Regions from separate parts of the Nocardia sp. NPDC050712 genome, predicted to be linked through region 1. Evidence: riboswitches for the same ligand, from Rfam matches in the RefSeq annotation. Region 1 holds a riboswitch; each other region holds the start of a gene.
What was found. Region 1 has a riboswitch for S-adenosylmethionine ahead of AB0H76_RS28590 (amino acid ABC transporter permease). Riboswitches for the same ligand answer to the same signal wherever they lie in the genome.
Positions count from the first base shown of each region.

Region 2: linked by a shared signal. The riboswitch ahead of AB0H76_RS26305 (aminotransferase class V-fold PLP-dependent enzyme) and the one ahead of AB0H76_RS28590 (amino acid ABC transporter permease) in region 1 are both predicted to bind S-adenosylmethionine.
Region 3: linked by a shared signal. The riboswitch ahead of AB0H76_RS22230 (ABC transporter substrate-binding protein) and the one ahead of AB0H76_RS28590 (amino acid ABC transporter permease) in region 1 are both predicted to bind S-adenosylmethionine.

Region 1 is NZ_JBFAHT010000004.1:99,104-106,381, forward strand. It holds gene AB0H76_RS28570 (carotenoid biosynthesis protein) at 1-262, shown strand, start outside; gene AB0H76_RS28575 (DUF3153 domain-containing protein) at 352-1,098, shown strand; gene AB0H76_RS28580 (glycosyltransferase family 2 protein) at 1,120-2,268, shown strand; gene AB0H76_RS28585 (hypothetical protein) at 2,301-2,930, opposite strand; SAM riboswitch class I at 3,123-3,217, shown strand; gene AB0H76_RS28590 (amino acid ABC transporter permease) at 3,404-4,384, shown strand; gene AB0H76_RS28595 (amino acid ABC transporter ATP-binding protein) at 4,381-5,160, shown strand; gene AB0H76_RS28600 (ABC transporter substrate-binding protein) at 5,157-6,116, shown strand; gene AB0H76_RS28605 (GNAT family N-acetyltransferase) at 6,120-6,641, shown strand; gene AB0H76_RS28610 (LLM class flavin-dependent oxidoreductase) at 6,638-7,278, shown strand, end outside.
Region 2 is NZ_JBFAHT010000003.1:1,272,811-1,280,088, reverse strand. It holds gene AB0H76_RS26315 (Pls/PosA family non-ribosomal peptide synthetase) at 1-3,913, opposite strand, end outside; gene AB0H76_RS26310 (LysE family translocator) at 4,069-4,707, opposite strand; SAM riboswitch class IV at 4,833-4,947, shown strand; gene AB0H76_RS26305 (aminotransferase class V-fold PLP-dependent enzyme) at 4,995-6,308, shown strand; gene AB0H76_RS26300 (TetR/AcrR family transcriptional regulator) at 6,413-7,054, shown strand; gene AB0H76_RS26295 (lipase family protein) at 7,144-7,278, shown strand, end outside.
Region 3 is NZ_JBFAHT010000003.1:375,849-383,126, forward strand. It holds gene AB0H76_RS22210 (putative FMN-dependent luciferase-like monooxygenase) at 1-455, opposite strand, end outside; gene AB0H76_RS22215 (ABC transporter ATP-binding protein) at 452-1,192, opposite strand; gene AB0H76_RS22220 (ATP-binding cassette domain-containing protein) at 1,185-2,069, opposite strand; gene AB0H76_RS22225 (ABC transporter permease) at 2,062-3,912, opposite strand; gene AB0H76_RS22230 (ABC transporter substrate-binding protein) at 3,912-5,066, opposite strand; SAM riboswitch class IV at 5,178-5,297, opposite strand; gene AB0H76_RS22235 (HAD-IB family hydrolase) at 5,458-6,177, opposite strand; gene AB0H76_RS22240 (DUF6585 family protein) at 6,542-7,278, shown strand, end outside.

The DNA of each region.
Region 1 (7,278 bases):
ACACGGGAGTGTGCGCTCGGCGGAAGTGATACGGGCGGAACACAGCAGTGCCCACTCGGCGGGCGGGGCGTGGGCCCGGGGCATTGCGGGAGCGCGCGACGCGTCGGTGGCGGTGCCGGTCGCGGTGTTCCTGTGGACCTGGCTGGGGTCGGCGCTGGCGCACGCGGTGTTTCTCGGGTTGCCCGCCTCGGCCGCCTACGGGGCGCTCGGGATGGGGCTGCTCGGAATCCCGTTGCTGGGGTGGCTTGCCCGTTATCGGTGATTCCGGTCGATCGGCAGACCGTCTACGGGTTGTCGCGTGGCAATTGCGGGGTCGGGCCTGGCACGATGTGAGCCGTGCAACCTAGCCCGATGACCACGAAGCCCGCTGCCCCGGTTCCCGCGTCGCCGCGCCGCACCGGCGTCCGGATAGCGGGGGCGGTGGTGCTGGCCGCGCTGCTGGTGCCGATGCTCGCGGCCTGCCTGCGGGTACAGGTGTCCATGGGCGTGTCGTCGAACGACCGGGTGTCCGGGCGGATCGTGGCCGCGGTGGTGCCGGCCGACGCCAACGACAAAGGGCCGCAGCTGAAGGCGCCCGAGTCGCTGGCCGCCAAGGTGCGGGTCGAGTCCTACACCCAGGACGGGTACGTGGGCAGCAAGGTCTTCTTCGAGGATCTGTCCTTCGGTGAGCTGTCCCAGCTGGGCGGGCTGTCCGAGCAGAGCCAGGGCATGTTCCAGCTGAGCATGCAGCGCACCGGCGATCTGGTCAGCCTGAGCGGGCGCGTCGATCTGAAATCGGTGCCGCCGCACGGCTCCGACGTGCAATTCACCGTGGCCTTCCCGGCGCGCGTCGCCAAGACCAACGGCAACCGCGAGGACGACTCCACCGTCTCCTGGAAGCTGCCGCCCGGCGATGTGTCCCAGATCCGCGCCGAGGTCAGCTACGCCGACCCCAACACCCGCTCGTTCGCGGGCTGGGCGGGCATCGTCGGCGGCATCACCCTCGCGGTCGCCGCGATCGTCGCCGCGATGGCCTACATGGATCGCAATCCCCCGGCGCCGGGCACCGGCCGGTTCTCGCTGAACGAGTGGTGGCGCACGGTGAAGGAACATCGCTGAGCCGCTCGGGTGCGGACCGACGTGAACTCCGGGCGGTGCTACCCCGTGGTGCGGGCGGGCACCGCGGTGGCCGTGGCCGGATGTGCTGTCGCGCTGTACAACCGGGTGACGATGCCACGTCTGGCCGCGTCCGCGGCCGTGGTCGAGCCGGTGACGGTGTGCGTTCCGGCGCGCGACGAGGCGGGCCGGTTGCCCGCGCTGCTCGCGGATCTTCGGGTCCAGACCGGGGTCCCCGACCTGCGGGTCCTGATTCTCGACGACGCCTCCACCGATGGGACCGCCGCCGCGGCGGCCGCGGTGATCGCGGGCGACGACCGCTTTCTGGTGATCCGGTCCGAGGACGAACCCGACCCCGGCTGGACCGGTAAGGCCGCGGCCTGCCAGCGGCTGGGCGAGCTGGCGGACACCGCCGCGCTGGTCTTCCTCGACGCCGATGTGCGGCTCGGGCCCGGCGCGATCGCCGCCGCCGTGCACGAATTGCGCAGGCGCGAGGTGGCATTGGTCGCACCGTGGCCCGCCCAGGTGGCGGGCTCCGCGGCCGAGGCGCTGGTGCAGCCGCTGCTCTGCTGGTCCTGGGCCGCCGCCCTGCCGATCACCGCCGGCAATCGCAGCCGCAGACCGTCGACGGCGGTGGCCTGTGGCCAGTTCCTGGTCTTCGACACCGCCGCCTACCGCGCCATCGGCGGCCACCGCGCGGTAGCCGCGAGCCCGACCGAAGACCTGGATATCGCCCGCGCCCTGCGCCGCAGCGGCCGCCACACCGCCGTGGTCGCGGCCGGGCGGCTGGCGAGCACCCGAATGTACTCGGGCGCGGCCGAACTCGACGCCGGCTACACCCGCTGGCTGTGGTCCGCCTACGGCGGTTCGCGTGTCGCCGCCGCGGCAGTCGGAGCCGTTGCCGCCCTGGCCTATTGGATCCCGCCCTTGGCCGCCGCCACCGGCCGCGGATCGGTACGGCGCGCCGGGCTGCTCGGGTATTCCGCCGCCGTCGCCGGCCGCCTGCTCACCCGAACCACCGAGACGGCGGCCGCACCGACCCGCACCGATATCGTTGCCGCGCTCTCCCACCCGGCCGCCGTCGCCGCCTACGCGGCACTCACGGTCCGCTCGCACCGCGCCCACCGCCGGGGCACGCTGCGCTGGAAACAGCGGGCCCTGCGCGCCGGCTGAGCATCGAACACCCGCGCTGCCGTGTCCGCCGGCTAGGCGTCGATGATTCCGACCGTGGGCAAATAGAAACAGCTGCGCGCGCCGTCGACCGTGCTGCCGAAGACTGCGGCCAGGACGGTGCCCCGGCCGGTGTCGACCGGGACCGCGCGGATGCCGCCGGTGGGGACGTTGGTGGCGAAGAAGTCGCGGACGGCCTGTTCGGCGAGAGGGCGGAGCACAGCGGGCACCTCGGGCGGGACCATGCTCGCGAAGACCTCGTTCAGGGGGCCCATCGACGCCATGCCGCCGCGACCGGTGTCGATGTTCAGCCAGGCCACCCGCATGCCGGAGCCGTCGGAGCGGCTCGGGTCCGAGGGCAGGAAGGTGAACATGGTCTGGCCGGATTTCACGGCGGTCAGGTCCAGCCCGGGGATCGCCAGGGTGTGCGCTGGCCAGGGGCCCGGGACCGCACCCGCCATGGCGGGATTGGTGAGGGTGACGCCCGTGCCGCTGCACAGGGCCGCCGTGGGATAGAGGAACGGCGTCACGCCGAGGGCTTGCAGGGCGCCGGCGGTGCCGTCGGAGGCGGCCGGTGCCGCGACGGCCGGCGCCACCGGGGCGAGAGCGAGCGCGGCCAATGCCGCCGGGGCTGCGAGATACGAGAGCCGACTTCGAGCGAACACCGCGAACCTCCTCACGTCGAAACGATCGAGGTTCACACCGTACGCCCGCTACCTCCCGAAACCGGGCATTTCCGGCGGGGCCAGCAATCGGGCCGCGACCATAGTCCGCCACGAACGCCCCGGTGACCAGGACTGCGCTCATCGTGATTTCTAACCTTGAATCCGAGTTCACTTGCTCCCCATGATGTTCGAGCACCATCCAGAGCGATTGAGAGACCTGGCTCGCCGACGTCGCAGCAACCCCCCGGCATGCCGGGTGCGGGTGCTTCCGCCAGGACCGATGGAGGAACCCCACCATGAGCACCGCATACCGCGCCACCCGCTGGGGGCGCCTGCACATCGACCACTGCCGCAGCACCTCGACGGGTTGTCGCGGCTGAGCCGCCGCCAGACCCGCACCCGACGCTGGCCGGGTGATGCGACCGACGCCGACGGCGTGGTCGCGTTCATTTTTTCTTTCGAGGATCATCGTTATGAGTGCGTCGATCGCACCACCCGACGCCGGAGCGCCGCCCGGCACGCCGGAGCCGGCGGAGCTCGCGCCGCCGACGGTGGCGAAGCCGTGGCATCCGTGGCGCTGGGTGATCAGCGCGGCGGCCCTGCTGCTGCTGGCCCAGTTCGTGCACGGCCTGGTGACCAACCCGGGCTGGGAATGGGCGACGTTCGCGCGCTACTTCACAGCCAAGTCCGTGCTCGCCTCGCTGCGGGTCACCCTGGAGCTGACGCTGTGGGGTACGGCGCTGGGGTTCCTGCTCGGCACCTTGCTCGCCATCGCCCGGCTGTCGAACAACCCGGTGCTGCGGGTCATCTCGTGGGTCTACATCTGGGCGTTCCGATCCATTCCGATGATCGTGCAGCTGCTGTTCTGGTTCAACATCGCCTACCTGTATCAGAAGATCTCGCTCGGCATCCCGTTCGGCCCGGCCTTCTTCACCTTCGACGTCAACAACGTGATCAGCGGCTTCACCGCCGCCGTGATCGGCCTGGCGCTGCACCAGGCGGCCTACTCGGCGGAGATCATCCGCGCGGGCATCATCTCGGTGGACGCCGGGCAGCTGGAAGCGGCCGCCGCCCTGGGCATCCCGCGCTGGCGGCAGTTCCGGACGGTGATCGTCCCGCAGGCCATGCGCTCGATCCTGCCCAACGCCACCAACGAGGTGATCAGCCTGTTCAAGGGCACCTCGATCGTGTCGGTGATGGCGATCGCGGAGCTGTTCTATCAGGTCCAGGTGATCTACGGCCGCAACGGCCGGGTGGTGCCGCTGCTGATGGTGGCCACGGTCTGGTACATCGTGCTGACCACGGTGCTCTCGGTGGCGCAGTACTACATCGAGCGGCACTACGCCAAGGGCGCGCAGCGCGAGATCCCGCCGACGCCGTGGCAGAAGGCGCAGCGCAAGTTCCGTGAGATCGCCGCCATCGGCGTGGCCACACCGCGCGGAGCGACCCGATGAGCGCCGCGGCGACGCCCGCGGTCGAGGTGCGCGGAGTCCGCAAGTCCTATGGCGCGCAGGAGATTCTGCGCGGTATCGATCTGACGGTGCGCTCCGGCGAGGTGGTCGCGGTGATCGGCCCGTCCGGCGGCGGCAAGTCCACGCTGCTGCGGGTGCTCAATCACCTGGAGACGCTGGACGCCGGAACTGTGCACATCGACGGCGAGCTGATCGGCTATCGGTTGCGCCGCAACGTCTTACACCCGTTGACCGACCGCGAGGTGCGCCGCCAGCGCTCCCGCATCGGCTTCGTCTTCCAGCAGTTCAACCTCTTCCCGCACCTGACCGCGCTGGAAAACGTCACGCTCGCACCGCTGTCGGCGCAGGGCCGGCCCAGGGACGAGGTCGAGCGGGAGGCCCGCGAGTTGCTGGCCCGGGTCGGCATCGCCGCGTTCGCCGACGCCTATCCGCGCACGCTCTCCGGCGGGCAGCAGCAGCGCGTCGCGATCGCTCGCGCGCTGGCCCTGCGCCCCAGGGTGATCCTGTTCGACGAACCCACCTCGGCGCTGGATCCCGAGCTGGTGGGCGAGGTGCTCGCGGTCATCCGCGATCTCGCCCACACCGGCACGGCGCTGGTGATCGTCACCCACGAGATCGGTTTCGCCCGTGAGGTCGCCGACACCGTGGTCTTCCTCGACGACGGCGCCATCGTCGAACAGGGCCCGCCGGCCCAGGTCCTGGACCATCCCGAACATCCCCGCACTCGCGCATTTCTCTCCAGAACAGGTATTCGATGAAGCTCTCCGCCCTGGCCGCCGCTACTGCCGCGCTGGCCGTCCTGGTCACCGGCTGCGGCACCGATCCCGATGCGGGCCACGAGGTCCAGCAGGCCGGCGCGGTCTCCTACGACCTCTCCCCCGCCCAGTCCGGGCGAGTCCGCGGCACCAAGGTCGACGCCATCGCCGCGACGGTGCCGCAGGCGATCCGCGATCGCGGCAGCCTGGTGATCACCGGCTCCAGCGGAGCCGCGCCGCCGCTGCGGTTCTACGCCACCGACGACAAGACCACGGTCGGGTCCGAGGTCGATTTCGCCTCGGCGATCGCCGACGTGCTCGGCCTGAAACTCGAGGTGCGGGTGGCGGACTGGGCGCAGAACTTCGTCAAGGTGGATTCCGGTGAGGTGGACGCGTTCATCTCGAACGTCACGGTGACCGAGGAGCGCAAGGAGAAGTACGACTTCGCCACCTACCGCACCGACACCGTCGCCCTGGAGGTCCCGATCCAGAGCGATCTGGTCTTCACCGATCGGAAGAGCCTGGCGGGCAAGCGCATCGGCGTCGGCACCGCCACCAACCAGGAGCAGTTGCTGGTGCGCTGGAACGAACTCAACCGCGCCGAGGGGCTGGCCCCGATCGATCTGGCCTACTTCCAGCAGACCACCGACTACTACCTCGCGCTGGCCTCCCAGCGCCTGGACGGCTTCGTCGGTCCCAACCCGAGCGCGATCTACCACTCCGCCACCGCCAAGCAGACGAAGATCATCGCGAGCTTCTCCGGCGCGGGCGAGCAGTTGCAGGGCGAGATCGCGGTGCTGACCAAGAAGAACAACGCCCTGATCGGGCCGGTGCACAAGGCGCTCGAGCACCTCATTCAGGACGGCACCTACCAGAAGATCCTGGACCGCTGGGGCCTGGCCTCCGAGGCCGTCACCGCGTCGCGGATCAACCCGCCCGGCCTGCCGAAGAAGGGCTGAGCGGTGTCACAACGCTTCCCCGACAACGGCCTGCGGGTGCACCGGGTGGCCCAGGACGATCCGCTGGCCGCGCCGCTGCTGGCCGAACTCGCCGTCGAATACAGCAGCCGCTACGGCCGCAGCGCCGGTCAGATGCACACCGAACTCCGGAACTACCCGCGCACCCGTTTCGCGGCGCCGCACGGCGGCCTGCTCGTGGTGACCCGGGATACCGAACCGGTGGCCGGCGGCGCGTTCCAGCGCTACGACGACGACACCGCCGAACTCAAGCGCATCTGGACCGCCAAGGAACACCGCAGGCAGGGCCTGGGCCGCTTCGTGGTGGCGCAGCTGGAGCTCGAGATCACCCGGCTCGGCTACCGGCGCGTCTACCTCACCACCGGCTGGCGCCAGCCCGAGGCGGTCGCGCTCTATCTGGCCGCGGGCTACACCGCGCTGTTCGACCCGGCGCTGCCGGCCGAGGAGATCGGCGCGCACCCGTTCGAAAAGTTCCTGCCCGCAGCCGATCTGGAGGCGATCGCATGAAGTTCCTGCTGTTCACGCTGGTCACCCGGACGCCGGATCCGCACACCGGCGTGCTGCCGGACACGCACGAGCGGCTGCGGTCGGTCGTCGACCAGGCCCGGGTCGCCGAGGAACTCGGCTACGACGGCTTCGCGGTCGGCGAGCGGCACGAGGATCCCTTCCTGTCCGCCTCGCCGCCGGTGCTGCTCAGTCATATCGCCGCGGTCACCTCGCGGATCACGCTGTTCACCGCCGTCACGACGCTGAGCCTGCTGGACCCGGTGCGCGCCTTCGAGGACTACTCGACGCTGGACAACCTCTCCGGCGGCCGCCTGGAACTGATCATCGGCAAGGGCAACGGCGCCGCGCAGGCGGAGCTGTTCCACGTCACCACCGACGATCAGTGGGACCGCAACCGCGAGGGGTACGAGCTGTTCCGGGCGCTGTGGGCCAGCGACCAGGTGACCTGGTCGGGCCGCTTCCGCCCGGAACTGGTTGCGGCCAAGGCCCTTCCGCGCCCTTACCAGCCCTCGATCCGGATCTGGCACGGCAGCGCCACCAGCCGGGATTCGGTGGAACTGGCCGCGCGCCACGGTGATCCGCTGTTCTCGGCCAACGTCACCAATCCCATCGAGCCCTACGCCGAACTGGTCCGCCA
Region 2 (7,278 bases), on a different contig from region 1:
CCTCGTCGCCGGGCCACGGCGCGATCGGATTGCCCCACCAGCGGGTCGAGGGCGGCACCGAGTCACCGCGCATGACCAGCGAGGCGGGGCCGATGGTGGCGCCCGCGCCGATGCGCGAGGCGGGCAGCGCGACACAGTGCGGGCCGAGGGTGGCGCCGGGCGCGAGGGTGACGGTGTCCATCGCCATGATGCGGTCGTGGAACAGGTGGGTCTGCACCACGCAGCCGCGTTCCACGGTCGCGCCGTCACCGAGTGTCACCAGGTCCGCCTCCGGTAGCCAGTAGGACTCGCACCATACCCCGCGGCCGATCGTCGCGCCGAGCCCGCGCAGCCACAGATTGAGTACGGGTGTGCCGGTCGCGGCGCGCGCGAACCAGGGCGCGGCGACGGTCTCGACGAAGGTGTCGGCGACCTCGTTACGCCACACGAACGAGCTCCACAGCGGATGCTCCTCGGCCCGGATCCGGCCCACCAGCAACCATTTGGCGGCGACGGCGCTGGCCCCGGCCAGCGCACCCGCGGCCAGTAGCACGAGGCCGCTGAGCAGCGCCGCGGTCAGATGCCCGAAGGTCTGGGCCAGCCAGGCCAGCCCGAAGATCACGCCGAGCCCGATCGCGAAAGTCACGAAAACCGGTATCAGGCGGCAGGTTTCGACGATGCCGCGGGCCACGCGCAGCCGCATGGGCGGATCGAAGGTGCGCTCGGTGTCGGCGTTCTCGGAGGCACGGCGCAGCCGGACCGGCGGGCTGCCCAGCCACGACGACCCCGCCTTGGACTTGGACGGTGCGGCCGAAAGCACCGCCACCAGACCATTTTTCGGCACCCGGCGGCCCGGGGCGGTCATGCCGGAGTTGCCGAGGAAGGCGCGCTTGCCGATCTTGGCCTCGCCGATCCGCAGCCAGCCGCCGCCGAGCTCGTAGCTGGCGATCATGGTGTCGTCGGCCAGGAACGCGCCGTCGGCGACGGTGGTGAACCTGGGCAGCAGCAGCACCGTGGACGCCTCCACCCGCTTGCCGATCTTGGCGCCGAGCAGCCGCAGCCAGATCGGGGTGAGCAGGCTGGCGTAGAGCGGGAACAGGAAGGTGCGCGCCGCGTCCAGCAAACGTTCGGTGGACCAGACCTGCCACCCGACCCGGCTGCGCACCGGGTGATAGCCCTCGGTCAGTCCGATGCTGAACAACCGCACCGCCACGATCGTGATCCCGGCGTACACCCCGAGACTGAGCAGCATGGCGACCGGCAGGATCGCGAAGGCGCGCACCAGCCCGGCCGCGAGCGTCGGCGTATCGCGCACCCACCAGGCGATGAAGGCGCCGCCCGTGCCGATACCCAGGATCGGCACGGCGGCGAGCACCATCGAGGTGATACCGAAGATCAGCACCCAGTGCGCGGCCCGCGCGGGCGTGGTGCCGGGCCAGCGATGCTGCGCCTTACCGACTTTCACCGCGGGCGAGCCCGCCCACTCCTGTTCGGCCTTGACCTTGCCCGCGACCGCGGAACCCGCGGCGATCTCGGCGTTCTTCCCGATCCGGGTGCCGGGCAGCAGGATCGAGCGCGCACCAACCACGGCCCCCGGTCCGATGGTGATCGGGCCGATGTGCACCAGGTCGCCGTCGATCCAGTAGCCGGACAGGTCGACCTCGGGTTCGATGCTGCACCCGTCGCCGAGTTCCAGCATGCCGGTGACCGGCGGCAGCGTGTGCAGATCGACGCCCTCGCCGATCTTCGCGCCCAGCGCCCGCGCGAACGGCACCATCCACGGTGCGCCGGACAGGTTCTCCGCGCCGCTGGCCTCGGAGAGCCGGATCGCGGCCCACAGCCGCAGATGCACCGGGCCGCCGCGCTCGTAACTGCCCGGCTCGACGCCGCGCAGCAGCAGCCGGGCCCCGAGCACACACAGCGCCATGCGCCCCGGCGGGGAAATGAACAGCAGGAACGCCACCAGTGCCCACCACCAGGACAGATGCGGCAGCCACGGCAGCGCGCCGTAGCGGGCGGCGATATTGCCGACGATGGCGAGCCAGGTCAGCCATTGCAGGCCGGTGAGCGTGGTCAGCGGGATGGTGGCCAGGACCTGGAAGGTCTGGGCGCTCAGCGGCGTCGGGCGCACGAGGCGTTCGTCGACGGCCTCGACCGGGGCGCTCGCGTCCAGGAAGTCGGCCAGCGCGCCGAGGCGCGGATGGTCGTACAGATCGGCGACCGCGACGTGCGGATAGCGCTCGCGCAAGGCCGCCACCAGCTGGGCGGCCGCGAGCGAGCCGCCGCCGAGATCGAAGAAGTCGGTGCCCGGTCCGGTGGCCTCCGCGCCGAGGAGCGAATCCCACAGTCCCGCGACCCACTGCGCCGTCGGGGACAGTCCGGTGTCGGCGTCCGGGTCCTTGTGCTTGGGCAGCGGCCAGGGCAGCGCGTCGCGGTCGACCTTGCCGGAGGTGCGGGTGGGCAGTTCCGCGACGACAGCGAGCCGGGGCACCAGTGGCGCCGGAAGTTGTTCGGCTAGTATCGCTCTGGCTCCGGCCTGGTCGAAATCGTCGCCGGGGCCGGTCAGATAGCCGACCAGGATCTTGTTGCCCGCCTTGGTGGTTCGGATCGCGGCCGCGGCGCCGGTGACACCCGGCAGGTGCTGCAACGCGTTGTCGATCTCGCCGAGTTCGATCCGGCGGCCGCCCAGCTTGATCTGGTCGTCGGCGCGGCCGAGGAAGACCAGACCCTCCCGGTCGTTGCGCACCAGATCGCCGCTGCGGTACGCCCGCTCCCAGCCGACCGAGGCCAGCGGCGCGTATTTCTCGGCATCCTTGGCGGGGTCGAGGTACCGGGCCAAGCCGATACCGCCGATGACGAGCTCGCCGGATTCGCCCTCCCCCACCGGATTACCGGCCGCGTCGACGACGGTGAGGTCCCAGCCGTCGAGCGGGAGACCGATCCGGACCGGCCAGGTGCCGTCGAGCAGCGCCGCGCAGGCGACCACGGTGGCCTCGGTCGGCCCGTAGGTGTTCCACACCTCCCGGACCGAGTCGACGTCTCCCGAACTGCTGTTTCCGGCGAGCTTTTCCGCGAGTTCGGGCGGGACCGCCTCGCCGCCGAAGATGAGCAGCCGGACCGAGTCCAGCGCCTCGGCCGGCCAGGTGGCGGCCAGGGTCGGCACGGTGGAGACGATGCTGATCTCCCGGCGCACCAGCCACGGCCCCAGATCCGCGCCGGTCCGCACCAGCGCGCGCGGCGCGGGCACCAGGCAGGCGCCGTGCCGCCAGGCCAGCCACATCTCCTCGCAGGAGGCGTCGAAGGCCACCGAGAGCCCCGCCAGTACCCGGTCGCCGGGGCCGATCGGCGCGTCGCGCAGGAACAGCCGGGCCTCGGCGTCGACGAACGCGGCGGCGTTGCGATGGGTCACCGCAACACCTTTCGGCGTACCGGTGGACCCGGAGGTGAAGATGATCCAGGCGTCGTCGTCGGGTGCCGGGAGTTCGGTGGATTCCACTGCCGCGTCGGCTGTTTCGACTCCGGTGCGCTCCACACCGGCCGCCGTGACGATCGCGCTGACCCGCGCCTCGCCGAAGACCAGGCGGGCCCGCTCGTCCGGATCGTCGGCGTCGACCGGGACGTAGGCGGCGCCCGCGTGCAGCACCGCGAGAATGGTGACGTAGAGATCGCTGCTCCCCGAGGGCATCCGCACCCCGACCCGGTCCCCCGCCCGGACACCCGCGGCGGCCAGCCGACCGACCACGGTATCGACCTCGGCCAGCAGTTCGGCGTACCCGAGCACCGTCGTGCCGTCATCGAGGGCGGGCGCGTCGGGGTAGGTGTCCGCGGTCGCGGCGAGAATATCGACCAGGGTCCGGGCCGGCGGGGCAAGGGTGCCGCGCAGCAAAGGATTCGATAGCTCCTCGGCTACCGCATCGACCTCCGGCTGGAGCATCCGCCCTGCCCACCTCTCATAGACCGATCCCGGCCCATACCGAGACGGCGGAAATACTGCACGACCAGGGTTACCAGTGGGCAAACACCACGGTGACCAACTGTCCACGGTACCTGCGGTACCTGCGAATTTCCCGTCGCCGAACCGCGGCAGCGTTACGCGGCCGAAGCGGCGGTGCCGATCCCGAGCGTGGCGAGAATTCCCGCCGAGGCCTGCTCGAGCCGCTCCCGGATCACCGGCCGCCGCAGCAGCGCCACCGCCCGCGAAGCGAGCAGCGCGACCAGCACCATTTCGATCGCGGCGATGGCGGATTCGATGGCGCCGAGCGCCAAGGTGTTGGCGAAGCTGACCTCGGACAGGAACTGCGGCAGTACCGCCAGGTAGAACAACCCGACCTTCGGGTTGAACAGGCAGGAGATCACGCCCGCGGCGAACGCCGAGCGAACCGAGGCGGCCGCCGCCGGGCGGGCCGGGGTGTCCGCCGGTTCCGCGGCGGCCGCCCGGCGCTGCTTCCGCAGGTCGATCAGGGCGCGAATTCCCAAGTACAGCAAGTAGATTCCGCCGACCACCTTCAACAGCCGATAGGCCGTGGCGGACTGCTCCAGCAGCGCGGCGACACCGGCGGCCACGACCACCGCCCACACCATTCCGCCCAGCGCCGACCCCATCGCCGCCGCGATCCCCGGTCGGGCATCGGCGATCGAGTAGCGCAGCACCAGGAAGGTGTCCGGACCGGGCGTGAGGGACAGCAGGATGCACAGGCCGACGAAGCTGAGCAGGAGTGAAGGTGTCACCCCTCCATGGGAACGCATCCGGAACAAGTTCGCAAGTTTATTCTTTTCACTGCATTTTCATGCAGCCGCGACTAGCGGGAAATGGCGGTTGACAGGCCGCCGGTGCGTCTGACAATCTCGGTTCAGGTCATGAGTACCAGCACTAAGCCCCGGCTAGCTGGTCGGCAACCCTCCTCCGCGGTGGGGTGCTCCGGGTGACGACCAGGCTGTTCGTCCAGATGGGCGCGGCAAGCGCGGACTCGACCGATCTCACGATTGCGGGTCCCTGAACCGACGGGATTTACGTGATGACTGCTGTGGCCACCCAGATCTGCGCCCCCCTCGCCCGAGTATCCGGCGACGATCTCCAGGTGCCGCTCGTGCAGGGCGGAACCACCACCTACGCCAACTTCGACTACGCCGCCAGCGCGCCGGCTCTGGCCCAGGTCACCGACCGGGTGCAGGAGCTGCTGCCGTTCTACGCGAGCGTGCACCGCGGCGCCGGCTACGCCTCGCGCATCTCCACCGAGCGCTACGAAGCGGCCCGCGGTTCGGTCACCCGCTTCCTCGACGCCGCCGACGACCAGGTCGTCGTGTTCACCCGCAACACCACCGATTCGCTGAACCTGCTGGCCGGCTGCGTCCCCGGCGACACCGTCGTCCTCGACATCGAGCACCACGCCAACTTCCTGCCGTGGACCAAGAACGGCCGCCGCGTCGTGCGCGCCGCCGACACCGTCGAGGAGACCATCCGCCTGGTCGTCGCCGAATTGTGCAGCAAGCCCGCCGCGCTGCTGGCGGTCACCGGCGCCTCCAACGTCACCGGGGAGGTGCTGCCGCTGGAACGCCTCGCCCTGATCGCGCACCAGTGCGGCGCCCGCATCCTGGTCGACGCCGCGCAGCTGGCGCCGCATCGCCGGATCAGCCTGCGCGACACCGGCATCGACTACCTGGCTTTCTCCGGCCACAAGCTCTACGCGCCGTTCGGCGCCGGCGTGCTGGTCGGCCGGCGGGACTGGCTCGATCAGGCCGAACCGTATCTGGCCGGCGGCGGCGCGGTCCGCGAGGTCACCACCGCGGGGGCGCAGTGGGCGCCCGCCCCGCAGCGGCACGAGGCCGGCTCGCCCAACGTGCTCGGCGTCGCCGCCCTCGCGGCCGCCTGTGACGCCCTGTGTCAGATCGACCCGCAGACCCTCATCTCGCACGAACACGAACTCGCCGAACGCCTCCGCACCGGCCTGTCCGCCCTCCCCGGCGTCCGCCAGCTGCGGCTGTGGGCCGACAGCCCCGACATCGTCGGCATCGTCGCCTTCACCCTGGACGGCTTCGCCCCCGGCGAGGTCGCCGCCTACCTCTCCGCCGAGCACGGCATCGGCGTCCGCGACGGCCGCTTCTGCGCCCACCCGCTGCTGGCCCGCCTCGGCTTGGAAGGCGCGCTGCGCGCCAGCGTCGGCCTCGGCACCAGCTCCGCGGACGTCGATCGGCTGATCCAGGCCGTCGCCACGCTCGTCGAGCACGGCCCGTCCTGGAAGTACGCCAAGACCGACGGCCTGTGGAACCCCACCCCTGAAACCCGCGACTTCTCCGATCCGAGCGCCGGCGCGGCCGCCTGCCTCGACTGACCTCCGCAAGGCGGGTGCGGGCCGGGAAACCTGCCCGCACCTGCCTTTTCGGTTGCGGCCACCGATCGGGAACCGCGCCGCGGCGGGCACTACGCTGGGCGGCGATGGGTACGCCGCAGACCAGACACAGCTACTCCGGACAATCGGTCCTGGAGCGCCGCGCCGAGCGCCGCGCCTTGTTCGTAGACGCGGCGCTGACGGTGTTCGCCGATCGGTCGTACGCGAAAAGCTCTGTGACAGAGATCTGCTCGACCGCGGGCCTGTCCCGGCGCCAGTTCTACGAGGAGTACTCGAGCCGCGAAGATCTCCTGATGGCCGCCTACGACGCGGCCCATCAGGCGGCCCGGGACGCCGTCGCGGCGGCGCTGGCCGACACCACCGGCGGTTCGGCCCGCGAACTGGTCACCGTGGGCCTGACCGCGTATCTGGACGCGATGGTCAGCGATATCCGCCGGGCCAAGGTCGCCTACGTCGAGGTGGTCGGCGTCAGCGAACGCGTCGAACAGCACCGGCTCGGCGTGCGCGACGAGTGGGCCAACACCATCGAGGCCATCGCCTCCAACGTGCCCGAGGTGCGCGCTCCGGCCTGCGGCTGGCCGACCGCCATGGCCGGCTTCATCGGCGCGCTCAACGGCGCGGCCCATCACTGGAGCATGGACGAGCAGCGGCCGCCGGTGCGTGCCCTGGTCGAGATGCTGTCGACGCTGCTGTTCGCCTTGCTGATCCCCAGCACATCCGAGGGGTAATTGCGATCCCGGTCACGTTCGTGCGATAGTGACGCGCAACATTGAGACGCAGGTGTCTCAATGCGGGGAACAAGGGATGTGGGTCGAAGATGACCATCTGGAAATCACACGCGCTGCGTCGTACCGCAGCCCTGGCCGCCGGCGTGCTCGCGGTATTGGCCACTACGACAACCGCCGTCGCCGAACCGGCGCCGGCCCAGCCGGCCATTCAGGCGCCGGCCCCG
Region 3 (7,278 bases), on a different contig from region 1:
CCGGGAACAAGTTCCGAACCACCGAGCGCCGCGGTGATGCGGGCCAGGTTGCGGGCGTAGACGGCCTGCCGCTGTTCACCCGGCACGTCGAACAGTTCGAACGAGCTCTTGGAACCGCCGCTGCCGAAACCCAATTCGAGGCGGCCCCCGGACAGGGTGTCCAGGACCGCGGCGTCCTCGGCCACCCGGATCGGGTCCTCCAGGCCGAGCGTGACGATCGCGGTGCCCAGCCGGATCCGGGTGGCGCGGGCGGCGGCGTGCGCGAGAAACACGAACGGGGACGGCAGTCCGCCCTCCGCCGGATCGACGTGATGCTGTGCCACCCACGCCGTGTCGTAGCCGAGCCGCTCGGCGTGCTCGATCTGCTCGAGCGCGTCGCGGTAGACCTGCGCCGCCGGCTGCCGCTCGTGCGAGCGCACCAGCCGGGTGAACAGGCCGAGCCGTTTGCCGGTCATGCGGTCACCTTTCCCAGGTACGCGTCGCGCACCGCCGGATTGTCGAGTAGTTCCGCGGCCGTGCCGCGCAGCACGATCTCCCCGCCGCGCAGCACATTTCCGCTGTGCGCGATGGACAGCGCCAGCTCGGCCTGCTGCTCCACGATCAGGATCGCGAGCCCCAATTCCTCGTTGAGCCGAGCGATTTCGTCCAGCACCCGGTCGACGAACAGCGGCGAGAGCCCCATCGTCGGCTCGTCCATGCAGATCAGGCGGGGCTTGCTCATCAGCGCCCGCGCGAAGGCGAGCATCTGCTGTTCCCCGCCGGACAGCGTCCCGGCCTGCTGCGCGCGGCGTTCGTACAGGCGTGGAAAGTGCTCGTAGAGTTCGGCCGCCCGTTCGGCCAGGACCGAGCGGCGCTCCTTGCGGATGAAGCCGCCGACGTAGAGGTTCTCCGCCACCGTCATCTCCGGGAACACCCGGCGCGCTTCGGGCACCGAGGCCAGCCCGGCCGAAATGCGCGCGGCGGGCGGTCTATTGGAGACATCGACGCCGTCGATCCGGACGGACCCCGAACTCGGCCGCAGCAGCCCGAGCGCGGTCTTCATGGTGGTCGACTTGCCCGAGGCGTTGCCGCCGAGCAGGGACACGATCTCCCCCGGATGCACCCGCAGCGAGACCCGGTCCAACGCGCGCGACGGGCCGTAGTGCACCGTGACCTCGTCGAATTCCAGGATGGGAGTGTATTTTTCAGACACTGGTCGTTACCTCACGTTCCGGAGCCGCGGTCCGGGCCCGGACCCGCCGCCGGCCCAGGTACGCCTCGATCACCCGCTCGTCGTTCTGCACCTGCTCCGGCGTGCCCTCGGCGATGATCCGGCCCTCGTCCAGCACGATCACCCGATCGGAGAGGGTGTTCACCAGTTCCAGCTTGTGCTCGACCAGCACGATGGTCTGCCCCTGCGCCTTCAGCTCGGCCAATTGCCTGCCGACCTCGGCGGTTTCGGTCTGGTTCATGCCCGCCGCGGGCTCGTCGAGCAGCAGCAGTTTCGGCTGTAGCGCCAGCGCCCGGGCGATCTCGGTGCGCCGCCGGTTGGCGTAGGACAGCGTGTAGGCGTTGTGCTCCGCGCGCGGCACCAGCCGCTCCGGGAACCGCGCCAGTTGCTCGTCGACCAGTTCGACGGTCCGGCGGCGCTCGGCCCGCACCGCCGGAGTGGGCGCCAGCGCCAGCACGAGTTCGGCCAGCAGCGGCACCCAGCGCAGCACCGGAACACGAGCGAGCCGGCGCAGCGGGCGGGCGGCCCGCAGCGTGGTGTGCAGGCCGACCTCCGCGTTCTCCCGGACCGTCAGATTGCCGAAGACCCGGCCGTTCTGGAAGGTCCGGGCGATACCCGCCGCGGCGGCCAGCTCCGGGCTGCCCGGCCGCAGCGGTGCGCCGTGCACCAGCACCTGCCCGCCGTCGGGCCGCAGCAGCCCGGAGATCAGATTCACGGTGGTGGTCTTGCCGGAGCCGTTCGGCCCGATGATGGACACGAATTCGCCCGGCGCGACGATCAGATCCAGACCCGCCACGGCATGCACGCCGCCGAAGGATTTGCGCAGACCGGTCACCGCGAGCACCGCGGGCTCAGACACGGACGACGCTGGGCTTGTCGACGACACGTTCCCTCCTCACCAGAATTCCTTGCGGCCGGAACCGGATGATCAGCAGCAGCGTCACGCCGTACAGCAGGATGCGCGCCTCGGGCGCCAGCCGCAGCGCCTCCGGCACGCCGATCAGCACCACCGCGCCCAGCACCGCGCCATAGGGCGAGCCGGTACCGCCGAGCACCAGGATGGTGACGATCAGGAGCGACATCGGCAGGTTGAACACCGTCGGGTCGATGTAGCTGTACTGGTGCGCCAGCAGCGCACCGGCGATACCGGAGAACACCGCGCTGATCGCGAAAGCCAGTGCCTTGTAGTCGCGCACCGGCACCCCCGAGGAGCGCGCCGCGACCTCGTCGGCGCCGATGGCGCGCAGCGCGGTACCCAGCCGGGAACGCTGGATACCGACGATCACCGCGAGCGCGATGGCCAGGAACACCAGATCCAGCAGGAAAACTTCGGCGGCGTCGGTGAATTCATGCCCGAACAGGGTCGGCACGGGGATACCGAAGATGCCGTAGCTGCCCCGGGTCAGCGATTCCCAGTTGCGGATCACCGCCACCGTCACGATGCCGATGCCGAGCGTGGCGATCGCCACGTAGTGCCCGTTCAGGTTCCACAGCGGCGCGGCGAGCACCGAGGACACCACCGCCGCCACCACGCCCGCGGCCAGTACCGCCGCCAGGAACGGCCAGCCGTGGTTCAACGTCAGGATCGCCGAGGTGTACGCGCCGATCGCGATCGGACCGGCCTGCCCGATCACCAGCTGCCCCGCCGAACCCGCCACCAGCGTCATCGACACCGCGATGATCGCGTAGGCGAGTATCTGGGTGCCGACCACCAGGGCGTAGTTGTTGGCAACCAGCGGCACCGCGATGCCCGCCACCGCGAACGCCGATACCGCGTGCCACCAGCGGATCCGCAGCTGCCGACCGGCGCCGAGGAAGGTGCCGGTGAGCGGTTCGGCGGTGATCGCGGGCACCTTGGCCAGCAGCCCGCCGGGCCGCAGGATCAGGAACCCGACCAGCACGCCGAAGGTGATGAGATCGCGGTAGCCGTCGCCGAAGACGTAGATCCCGAAGGCCTCGACCACACCGAGCGCGAACCCGCCGATCACCGCGCCCGGGATGGACCCGAGCCCGCCGATGGTCGCGGCCACGAAACCGGTGAGCCCGACCAGGCTGCCACTCGTCGGCGAGATGTTCGAGTTGTACAGGCCGACAAAGATTCCGGCCAGACCGCCGAGACCCGAGGCGATCGCGAAGGCCAGCACCTGGATCCGGGCCACCCCGATCCCCATCTGCTCGGCGGCGTCCGGATCCTGGGCGGTCGCGCGGATCGCCAGGCCGTAGCGGCTGAACCGCAGGAAGCCCGCCAGCCCGGCCATCACCGCGAGGGTGATCGCGAACATCACCACGTCCGAGGTGCCGAAGCGGACGCCACCCAGCTGAAAATTGTTGGTGGGCAGCACCTGCGGGAACGGCCGGGTCTCCGGGCCGAAGACGATCTGCACCAGGTTCTCGATGATCAGGCCCGCCGCCACCGTCGCGAGCAACGCCGCGATCGCGGGCGCCTTCCGCAGCGGGTGGACGGCGAGCACGTCGATCGCGATGCCGACCAGGGCGGTCACCCCGACCACCAGGATGATGGTCAGCCACAGCGGCACCCCCTGCTGCGCGATGAGCCACCAGCCCAGGATCGACCCGAACGCGAACACCGCGCCGTGCGCGAAGTTGATCACGTTCGTGACGCCGAAGATCAGGGTGATGCCCACCGCGAGCAGGGCGTACGCGTTACCGTGCACCAGCCCCGCGATAAGGGTGTCGAACATCAGCGATTACCGGTCGGGACGAACTTGCCCTCGCGCAGGATCAGCTCGATCGGCTTCACGTTGAGCGGGCGGCGGGTCTTCTGATCGAAACTGAAGGTGCCCAGGCCGATTCCGGTGAACTGGGTATCGCTCTTCAGCGCCTTCAGCACACCCTCGCGGGTCGCGCCGCCTTCCTTGGCGGCCTTGACCAGCACGTGCAGGGCGTCGTAGGCGTAGACGTTGAAGTCGCCCGGGTCGACGTTGAACTTGGCCTTGAAGGCCTTGACGAAGGCCTGCACCTTCGGATCCGGATCGGCCGGGGTGAAGACGCCGTTGACGATGTCACCCTCGGCGGCGGCACCGGCCAGGGAGATGAACTGCGGGGTGTTCTGGCCGCCGAAGAACTGGCCGGTGAAGCCCACGTCGCGCAGCTGCTTGACCACCAGCGCGCCGTCCGGGCCGTAGCCCAGGTGCACGAACGCCTCCGGGTTGGCCTCGCGGCCCTTGATCAGGATCGGCTTGACATCGGTGGAATCCGGCAGCACCGGGGAGGAATAGGCGATCTCGATGCCCTTCTCCTTGGCGAACTTCTCGAAGAACTGGAAAGCCTGCTTGCCCCAGTCGGTTTCGAGGTAGACCACCGACACCTTCTTGGCGCGCTTGCTGATCCACTCCGCGTTGCGCTCCTGGAAGACGTCCAGGGTGATGGACGGGCTCCACGAGTAGTCGCCGGCCTTGGTGAAGTCCACGGCGGAATTGGTGAAGCCGTACTGCACCAGCTTGCCGCGGTTGTAGATCGGCGAGGCCGCGATCGAGGCGGGCGAGGAGAAGTCGCCCAGTTCCGCGATGATCGACTTGTCGTCGACGAACTTGGTGGCGATCGGGACGGTCTGCTTGGGATCGGACTGCGAGTCCTCCCACTTCAATTCGACCTTGCGGCCGTTGATCCCGCCCGCCGCGTTGATCTCCTCCAGGGCCAGGTCGAAGCCCTGCTGCCAGAGCCGGCCGTACTCGGCCGAGGGGCCGGTCTTCGGGCCGGAGACGCCGAAGTAGACCGGGCCGCTGGTGCCGGCACCCTGATCGTCACCGCACGCCGTCGCCGAACCCAGTGCGGCGGCGGCTATTACGACACCCGCGAAAACGCGACGGCGCGACCCGGACAAGAAACTTCTCATTGGTGTGTATTCCTTACATAGCGAAGCTCACCGCACATTCCCGACGACGCGAGGAATGCACGGTGCAGGGATGCGGGCATGGAAATGCCCGGGAATTGTGGGAGTTCTCCGTTTCAGCGCTTGCGCTATTCGCCGTGAATAGTCGCCTGGTCGTCACCCGGGGCACCCCACCGCTGGTGCGAGGGTTGCCGATCAGCGAGCCGGGGCTCATCACTGCTGATACTCGTGACCGTTGAGCAGATCGTAACCCCGCCTCCGGACGGCTCCATCCGTTTGGCTCAGCTCGAGTAGAAAAGGGGGCCAGCAGTCGCATCGTGCGGCAAATCATTGCCCGCCTGCGGAACTGAGAATTCCTACTGCGAAGGGGATTTCATGGCCACCCGTAGCCGTTTCACCATACCGCCGCCGCCTGATCGGCCGGATCCGCCGCGACACCGGTGGCATCGCCGACCCGGTCACCCAGGTGCAACCAGTCCCCGCCCTGCGCGGCGACCCGCGACAGCACCGGATCGGCGCCACGGTAGGCGCGGTGCGTGACCAGTTCCAGGAACGGCAGATCGCTGGCGTGATTGCCGTAGCCGTAGCTGTCCCGCACCGAAATGCCGGATTCACGCAGGTAGTCCAGGACCGCGGCGCCCTTCGCCGTCCCGACCAGCGGGCGTTCCACCGCCCCGGTGAGCAGGCCGCGCCGATCCACGACCGGCGTGGTGGCGATGATCCGGTCCGCGCCCAGAACCGCGGCCACCGGCGTGATCGCCGGCGCGAACGAACCCGAGAGCAGCACGATGCGATCATCCGAATCCTGATGCGCACGCAGTGCTTCCACCACATCGACGTAGAACGCCGTACCGCCGGCGCTGAATTCGGCGAACCAGCGCTGCCCCGCTTGGTACAGCTCGGCCTGGGTCACGCCGCGGTAGGCGCGGTAGTACTGCCGGTTGATCTCCTCGCGAGCTTCACCCTCCGCCGCCCGCTGTTTGATGTCGCCGGTGATCTCCGCGTATTTCGCTCCGTCGTCGCCATTTTCGGCGAGCCAGAAGCGCAGGAACGAGAACGTGCTCTTCACCGTGATGAGAGTTTCGTCCACATCGAAGAACGCCACCCCCGTCATGCCGCCGCCCCCGGGATGAGCACAGCACGCCGGGTCGCCGGCAGTGCGAACAGAAACTGATACTTCGGTTCGGTGGCTAACGACATGAATCCTCCTGCGTAACGGGAACAGACGCTTATGGCGGCAGGGTTGCCGCCCGGCAAGCCGGGGCTATGTGCTGGAACTCATGACCGTCAAGCGAAAGGTATGTGCCACACCGTTTTTGAACAACGATTTCGACCAGGCTGGACAAAAATATGAATTCGGCCGGGTCGCCGACGCCCTGACTTTCGCCGCCAACTCCGGCGCGTCGCGTGGGGTCGCGGTGGCGGGTCGGGCGCGCGTGACATACGCTTCGCGCGGAAAACCGCCTCGTGGAGGGACTATGGCCACTCCGAACACCCTGGAGCAGGATACGGGCGAGACCGATGACGCGCGCACGGTTCCGCTATCACAACTGATCCACCTGATGTCCGAGTACCAGAAGCTCGGTACCCACCGCCAGACCTATCTGCCCGCACCCGCGAGCGATACGTTCGTGCGCGGTTGCGGCATCGTCATCGGGTGCTGCGTGGTGCTCGGTGTCATCTGTGTGGCCGTCGGCGCACCCGCGGGCGGGGCAGCCGCCGTGCTGTTCGCGCTGGTCCCGGCCATCCCGGCGGCTTGGCGTGCGCGCAGCAATCGGCAGCACCGGTCCTCGCGGCTGGATCTGTTCGACTTCGGCATGACGGTGTACCGGTCCGGTGAGCGCATCGCCGGATTCCGCTGGGATACCGCGCAGGTCAAGCAGCGGGTGATTCCGTTCCAGTCCTCCTCGATGACCGAGTACGCGTTCGAGATGAGCGGGCCCGGTGCGCACGCCACCTTCGACGACACCCTGTTCAGCAACGGCCGGGAGTGGGGCAAGACGATCCAGTCGGCGATCACCGCCACCCAGCTGCCGAACGCGGTCGCCGCCATCGACAACGAAGAGACCATGCAGTTCGGCGATCTCGCGCTGAACCTGGACGCGCTGATCTTCCGCGGCAACAGCTACCCGTGGGAGCGGATCCAGCTGATCGACGCGCGCAGCGGGCTGGTGCGGATCAAGTTCGACGGGCGGTGGATCTCGCTGGTCGCCGT